DNA from 3 places in the Kitasatospora sp. NPDC127035 genome. Region 1 is predicted to be linked to each of the others. Evidence: riboswitches for the same ligand, from Rfam matches in the RefSeq annotation. Region 1 holds a riboswitch; each other region holds the start of a gene.
What was found. A riboswitch is a leader RNA that binds a small molecule or an ion and turns the genes downstream of it on or off. The one in region 1 is predicted to bind cobalamin.

Region 1 (2,252 bases):
CTACGCCCGGCTCCCCCGGATCTCCTCCGGGCGGACCCAGACGCCGCAGCGCCGGGCCAGGCCGGGGATCCGGGCCAGCGGGGTGGAGAGCAGCAGGCGCTCCAGCCCGCGGCCGGGGGCCAGCCAGGCCGGGCGCGGGCGCAGCCGCAGCAGCACCCGGCCGAGCACCAGCTCGTCCGGGACCGCGCCGTAGCTGCGGCTGTCGCTGTCGACCGGCCGGTTGTCGGAGAGCAGCCACCAGCCCTTGGGGCGCCGGGCGTCGGCCCGTTTGACCACCAGCAGGTCCTGCTGGAACGGGTGACGGAACACCACCACCGCGCCCGGCCTGATCCGTGCTCCGTACCGGACCAGCAGCTGGTCCCCCTCCCGCAGCGTCGGCACCATCGAGTCGCCCGCCACGTCGATCAGCCCGAACGGCGCGCCGCCCCCCGGGGTGCCGTCCTCCGGTTCCGCGCTCCGTGCCACGACTCGTCCTCCCGGCTCGCGCCCGCGTCCTCGGCTCCCAAGTCTGCCGTACGGACCGTCACCCGCCGGTGTCCGGATTGGCCGGGTTCCGGCTCGGCCTTTTGCCCTAGGCCCGCCGCCCGATCGCGAAACCCCGCGACCGGCGGGGTAATCTCGGCCGCGGGAAGACGATCTAAGGAAGGACTCCCATGTTCTCTCGTCTGTTTGCACCGCGTGCCACCGCGCACGCCCACTGCGACCTGCCCTGCGGCGTGTACGACCCCGCCCAGGCGCGGATCGAGGCCGAGTCGGTGAAGGCCACTCAGGAGAAGTACCAGGCCAACGAGGACGCGCACTTCCGCGCCCGCGCCGTCATCATCAAGGAGCAGCGCGCGGAGGCCGTCAAGCACCACATCTCGGTGCTCTGGAGCGACTACTTCAAGGCCCCGCACTTCGAGAAGTACCCGCAGCTGCACCAGCTGATCAACGACACCCTGAAGGCCGCCTCGGCAGCCAAGGCGTCGACCGACCCGGCCACCGGCCAGGCCCTGCTCGACCTGATCGCCGAGGTCGACAAGATCTTCTGGGAGACCAAGCAGGGCTGACCCCCGGTCAGCACCCCTCGGCCGCCCCCGTCCGCACCGCCGGACGGGGGCGGCCGTGCGTTCTCCGCGGGTCGGGCCCCGCCGCCGCCCAGGCCCGCGTCCGCGGCCTGCCCGGGCGGTCCGCGTCCGCGCCCGCCCCGGTAAGGGTTACCTGACCGGAGCGCTTGTTATGCTGCCTGGGCGTCCCGAGGGGAAGCCGGTGCGAATCCGGCGCTGACCCGCAACGGTGAACGGTGCCCCGCACCGTGAGTCCGACCGCCCCGGGGCGCCGACCTCCCGACAACTCGCCGTGGACTGCGAGGGGATGCCGCCCCGGCGTACCCTCCGCCCGGACGTGCCGCCCCGCGCCGCCCCGGCCCGAGGCGAAGGCGCGCCGCTTGTGAGCACCACCGCCACCGCACCCCCGATACCGGCCGCCGCGCCGCCCGCGCCCGGGACACGCCGGACACCCACCGCGCCGCTGGCCGCCGGCCTGGCCGCGGCCCTGCTGCTCTCGCTGGTCTGCGCCGTGGCGGTGGGCTCCTCCGGACTCGGCTGGGCCCGGGTGCTGCGACTGCTCGGCGCCGGCCTGACCGGCGGCCGGCTGGAGGCCGACGAGGCCGCCGCCTACGCGATCGTCTGGGAGATCCGGCTGCCGCGTGCCGTCCTCGCCGCCGTGGTCGGCGCCGGACTGGCCGCCACCGGGGTCGCGGTCCAGGCGATGGTCCGCAACGCGCTGGCCGACCCCTTCGTGCTCGGCATCTCCTCCGGTGCCTCGGTCGGCGCCAACGCCGTGCTCATGCTGGGCGCCTTCGCCTCGCTCGGCGTCTGGGCGCTCTCCGTCTCCGCCTTCGGCGCGGCCCTGCTCGCCATGGTGCTCGTCTACCTGACGGCCCGTACCGCCTACGGCCTCACCCCGCTGCGCCTGGTGCTGACCGGCACCGCGATGTCCTACGGCTTCTCCGCCGTCACCGCGCTGATGGTGTTCGCCGCCGCCCGCGGCGAGGCCGCCCGCTCCGCCATGATGTGGCTGCTCGGCAGCCTCGGCGGGGCCACCTGGGGCTCGGTGCCGATCGCCGCCGTCACCGTGCTCGCCGGACTGACCCACCTGATCTGCTCCGCCGGGCGGCTGGACGCGCTCGCGATGGGCGACGAGACGGCCGCCTCGCTCGGAGTCGACCCGGACCGGCTGCGCCGCGAACTGTTCGTCGTGACCGCCGCCGT
Region 2 (2,252 bases), on a different contig from region 1:
GGTGTGGCGGGCCGGACCCGGCTGGCGGATGCTCAGCAGCGCCGTGCTGGGCGGCGGCCTGGGCGAGCGGGAGTGGCTGGTCAACGCCCAGGTCCGGGCCGGGTACGGCAGGACGGACCCGGACCGGCACCTGGCCGAGCTGGCGGAGGACCTGGGGCTGCGGGGTCCGGGCGTCGGGCTGATGACCGCCGCCCGGGTGGACGCCTTCACCTGGGCCCGCGACCACGGCGTCACCGCGGTGGTGACGACCGGAATCGGCGTGCCGACCTGGGCGTCGGCGCCCGCCGACGGCGCCGCGCCCGGCGACGCGCTCGTTCCCGGCACGATCAACATCGTGGTCGTCGTTCCGGTGGCCCTCTCGGACGCGGCCGCCGTCAACCTCGTGGCCACCGTGACGGAGGCCAAGGTCCAGGCGCTGCTCGAAGCCGGGTACGACTGCTCGGGGACGCCGTCGGACGCGGTCTGCGTGGCGGTGCGGCGGACCGGTCCCGGCCGGGAGGCGGAGCCGTTCGGCGGCCCCCGGTCCCGCTGGGGATCCCGCGCCGCCCGCGCCGTCCACGCGGCCGTCGTGCTGGGCGCCGAGCGCGACCGGGCCGGCCGCGTCCGGGGACCCGTGCCCGGTCACCTGCGGTCCACGCCCGGGTGCGGTCGGACCTTCGTGCTCTCCGACGAGTAGCGGCACGGCCGGGGCGCGGGGTTCCGGGACGGCGGGCCGGCACCCGCACCGGCCGGTCCTGTCCTGTCCCGTCCGGCCCTCCGCCGCCCGTCCGGGGCCCTGGCGGCGTCTCAGGATGTGGACGTCCAGGTGTCCTTGTGTTCTCCCGGTACCGGATTCGCCCTAAGCTGGGCGGGCAGCTGGTTCGCCCTGCCCACCAGGCAGGCGCGTCGTAAGAGGGAACCCGGTGGGAATCCGGGACTGCCCCGCAGCGGTGAGTGGGAACGACCGCCGTCATACGCACTGGGCCCGGTCGGGTCTGGGAAGCGACGGCCAGTAGGTGTCCGCCCTTTCGGGCGGGCGTGTCCACGAGTCCGAAGACCTGCCCGTTGCCCGCACGCGACCCGTTCGCGCGCGGACATCCCGGTGACCTCGTGGGCGGGTCGGCGTACATACCAGGCGGATCCGGCGCTTCTCGTGCGCACGCGGTCCCGCCCGGTTCGTCACCCCTTCGCGCCTCCGTCCCGTCACCGGGGCCACAGACAGGCTCGCGAAGGAGAGTCCCTTGACAGCGAAGTCCGCAGCCGCGGCAACCCTGGCCACCGTGTACGGATACCCCCGCCAGGGCGGTGGCCGTGAGCTCAAGAAGGCGATCGAGGGGTACTGGAAGGGCGCCGTGAGCGCCGACGCCCTGCTGGCCACCGCCGCCGACCTGCGTCTGGAGAACTGGAGCAGGCTCGCCGGGGCGGGCGTCCAGGAGGTGCCCACCGGCGACTTCTCGCTCTACGACCACGTGCTGGACACCACGGTCGCCGTCGGCGCGATCCCGCCGCGTCACCGGGCGGCGGTCGAGGCCGACCCGCTGGACGGCTACTTCGCCATGGCGCGCGGCACCCAGGACGTCGCGCCGCTGGAGATGACCAAGTGGTTCGACACCAACTACCACTACCTGGTGCCCGAACTCGGCCCCGACACCGTCTTCACCGCGAACTCCGCCAAGGCGGTCGCGGAGTTGCGCGAGGCCCTGGACCTCGGCCACAGCGCCCGTCCGGTGCTGGTCGGCCCGGTCACGTACCTGCTCCTCGCCAAGCCCGCCCCGGGCGTCCCCGAGGACTTCCAGCCGCTCACCCTGCTCGACCGGCTGCTGCCCGTCTACGCCGCCCTCCTCGCCGACCTGCACGAGGCCGGCGCCGCCTGGGTCCAGCTGGACGAGCCGGCGCTCGTCCAGGACCGCACCCCCGCGGAACTGAACGCCGCCGCGCGCGCCTACCGCGACCTCGGTGCCCTCGCCGACCGGCCCAAGCTGCTGGTCGCGAGCTACTTCGACCGCCTGGGCGCCGCGCTGCCCGTGTTGGCCAGGGCCCCGATCGACGGCCTCGCCCTGGACTTCACCGGCCCGGCCGCCGCCAACCTGGGCGACCTGGCCGCCGCGGGCGGTCTGCCGGGCAAGCGGCTGGTCGCCGGTGTGGTGGACGGCCGCAACATCTGGATCAACGACCTGGAGAAGTCGCTCTCCACCCTGGCCACCCTGCTCGGGCTGGCCGGCACCGTCGACGTGGCCCCGTCGTGCTCGCTGCTGCACGTCCCGCTGGACGCC
Region 3 (2,252 bases), on a different contig from region 1:
GCGGCGAGCTGGTTGCGGTAGACGAGCCGGGCGTTCTTGGTGGCGTCGCCCCCGGGGGTCACGTCCGCCGCGGCCGTACCGGCGGCGGCCAGCGCGCTGAACGCCCACTCGTTGGAGAGCCCGCCGCCGGTGACGTAGCTCCCGTCCGCGGCCTGGAGGGACTTCAGGTAGGTGACGCCGGTGCTCTTCGAGGTGGCTATCTGGGCCGGGGTCGCGGTCGCGTGGGCGGGGACGGCCGACAGCACGAGGGCGCCGGCGGCCAGCGAGACGGTCACCGCGGAGGCGGCGCGTGAGGAGGCGGCGCGTGAGGAGGCGAAGCGCGAGGAGGCGGGAACGGGCACGGAACGGCTCCTTGGTGTGGCGGGCGCCGATCCGGCCCCGGCCCCGGTGCCCGGTCGGGCGCGCGGCGGCTGGGGCGGCCGCCGCCCGGATCGCGTGGGCTGGCTTTCGCTGATGCTGCGCGGCCGGGCGGGCATTCGGGCTCGGGCCGGCACGGTCACCGCCCCACACCGCTGCGCGTCAGCCCCGGATTCACACCGGATTCCCCCGCTCGGCCACCGCGGACGCTACCGCACCGGCGGGGCAGTCACGAGGTGGGAAAGGAGACATGACGCTTCGTTGACGCCGACTCCGCGAGCGTGGTCTGATGAAATGCTTTTTCATCCTCGGCAGTCAGGGGAAGCCGGTCCGATTCCGGCGCTGACCCGCAACCGTAGACCCGCCCCACCCCGGGCTGGTGAGCCGGAATGCCTGCGCCGGGGCCTTGTTCCAGGAGTGCTTGCGTCGTCGTGGACTACGACGCGGTCAGAACGGCCCCGCGCGAAGGAGGCCGTCGGCTGCGCTGTGGCATCCCGACGACTGATCAGGGAGTCGCCGGTGAGGGCCAGCAGCAGTCGTACGAGTCACAGAGCCCGGGGGTTCACGTCCCTGGTGGCCACCGGTGCCGTCGCGATCGCCGCCGGCGGCACGGTCCTGCTCGGACACCCCGGCAGGGCCGCCGCGGACCCGATCGAGGAGTGCACCGCCACCACCGGAGCGATCGTCGCCGTCGACTTCGGCCACTGGGGCGGCGGAGTCGTCCGCGGCTGCGACGCCCACCCCACGACCGGGATGAACCTGCTGCACAACGCGGGCTTCACCACCACCGGCACCGAGCACGACGGCCCCGCCTTCATCTGCCGGCTCGGTAACGGCGCCTTCGGCAACGGCACCCAGTACCCCACCGTCGCCGAGGAACCCTGCGTCAACACCCCCCAGGCGACGGCGTACTGGTCCTACTGGATCGCCGAGCCCGGCCAGGCGACCTGGTCCTACAGCCGCTACGGCGCCGGCACGCAGAAGCCCAAGCCCGGCGAGGTCGAGGCCTGGGTGTACGGCGGCACCGACATCGGCGGGACGAGCGGAGCGCCCTCCTTCACCCCGGACTCCGTCCGGGCCAGGAACACCGGTCCGTCGCCGTCCGCCTCCGCGTCGCCGTCGGCGTCCCCGAGCCCGACCCTCCCGCCGCCCGCGGGAGACCCCGCCGCCGCGGCGGCCTGGCTGGCGGGCCGCCTCGTCAACGGCGAGTACATGGGGAACTGGGCCTTCGAGGGGGCCGACTTCCCCCGGACCGCCCTCACCGCGACAGCCCTGGCCGCCGCCGGGACCCAGGACCCGGCCCTGCGCAAGGTCGTCGCCTACCTCGCCGCCCACACCGACGCCTTCCTGTACCCGGACGGGCCGAGCGGCAAGCCCGACTCCAAGGCCGCCGCGCTGCTGGCCCTGGTCGCCGAGAGCACCGACGGCAACCCCCGGGACTTCGGCGGCCGCGACCTGATCGCCGCGCTCACCGACCACGTGTGCGTCGCGGCCGGCGAGAACGGGGAGTGCACCGCGGCCGGGGACTTCCACGGTGCGGCCTCGCCCTGGGTGCAGGCGTGGGCCGTGATCGCCCTGCAGCGCGCCGGGGTCACGCCGCCCGCCGCGACGCTCGCCCGCTTCACGGTCCTGCAGTGCGCCGACGGAGGCATCGCCGGCTCGATGATCGTGGCCGGCGGCCACTGCGAGTCCGACCCGGTGGCCACCGGCCTCGCCGTCCTCGCCCTGCGCCCGGCGGCCGGCTTCGAGCCCACCGCGAAGAAGGCCGCGGACCAGCTCGCCGCGAGCCAGCAGGCCGACGGCTCCTACGCCCCCTACGTCGGCGCCGCCGGCGACACCACGAGCACCGCCGCCGCGGCCCAGACGCTGAAGGCCGTCGGGCAGGGGGCCAAACA

Region 2: another riboswitch for cobalamin. It lies ahead of metE (5-methyltetrahydropteroyltriglutamate--homocysteine S-methyltransferase); the one in region 1 lies ahead of ACFWIC_RS13150 (iron ABC transporter permease).
Region 3: another riboswitch for cobalamin. It lies ahead of ACFWIC_RS21400 (prenyltransferase/squalene oxidase repeat-containing protein); the one in region 1 lies ahead of ACFWIC_RS13150 (iron ABC transporter permease).

The regions. Positions count from the first base shown of each region.
Region 1 covers NZ_JBHXDN010000015.1:50,084-52,335, reverse strand. Annotated here, with positions in the region: gene sodX (nickel-type superoxide dismutase maturation protease) at 1-384, opposite strand; gene sodN (superoxide dismutase, Ni) at 654-1,049, shown strand; cobalamin riboswitch at 1,191-1,327, shown strand; gene ACFWIC_RS13150 (iron ABC transporter permease) at 1,429-2,252, shown strand, end outside.
Region 2 covers NZ_JBHXDN010000030.1:65,365-67,616, forward strand. Annotated here, with positions in the region: gene ACFWIC_RS21330 (adenosylcobinamide amidohydrolase) at 1-676, shown strand, start outside; cobalamin riboswitch at 840-1,060, shown strand; gene metE (5-methyltetrahydropteroyltriglutamate--homocysteine S-methyltransferase) at 1,221-2,252, shown strand, end outside.
Region 3 covers NZ_JBHXDN010000030.1:80,653-82,904, forward strand. Annotated here, with positions in the region: gene ACFWIC_RS21395 (hypothetical protein) at 1-341, opposite strand, end outside; cobalamin riboswitch at 471-547, opposite strand; cobalamin riboswitch at 620-773, shown strand; gene ACFWIC_RS21400 (prenyltransferase/squalene oxidase repeat-containing protein) at 931-2,252, shown strand, end outside.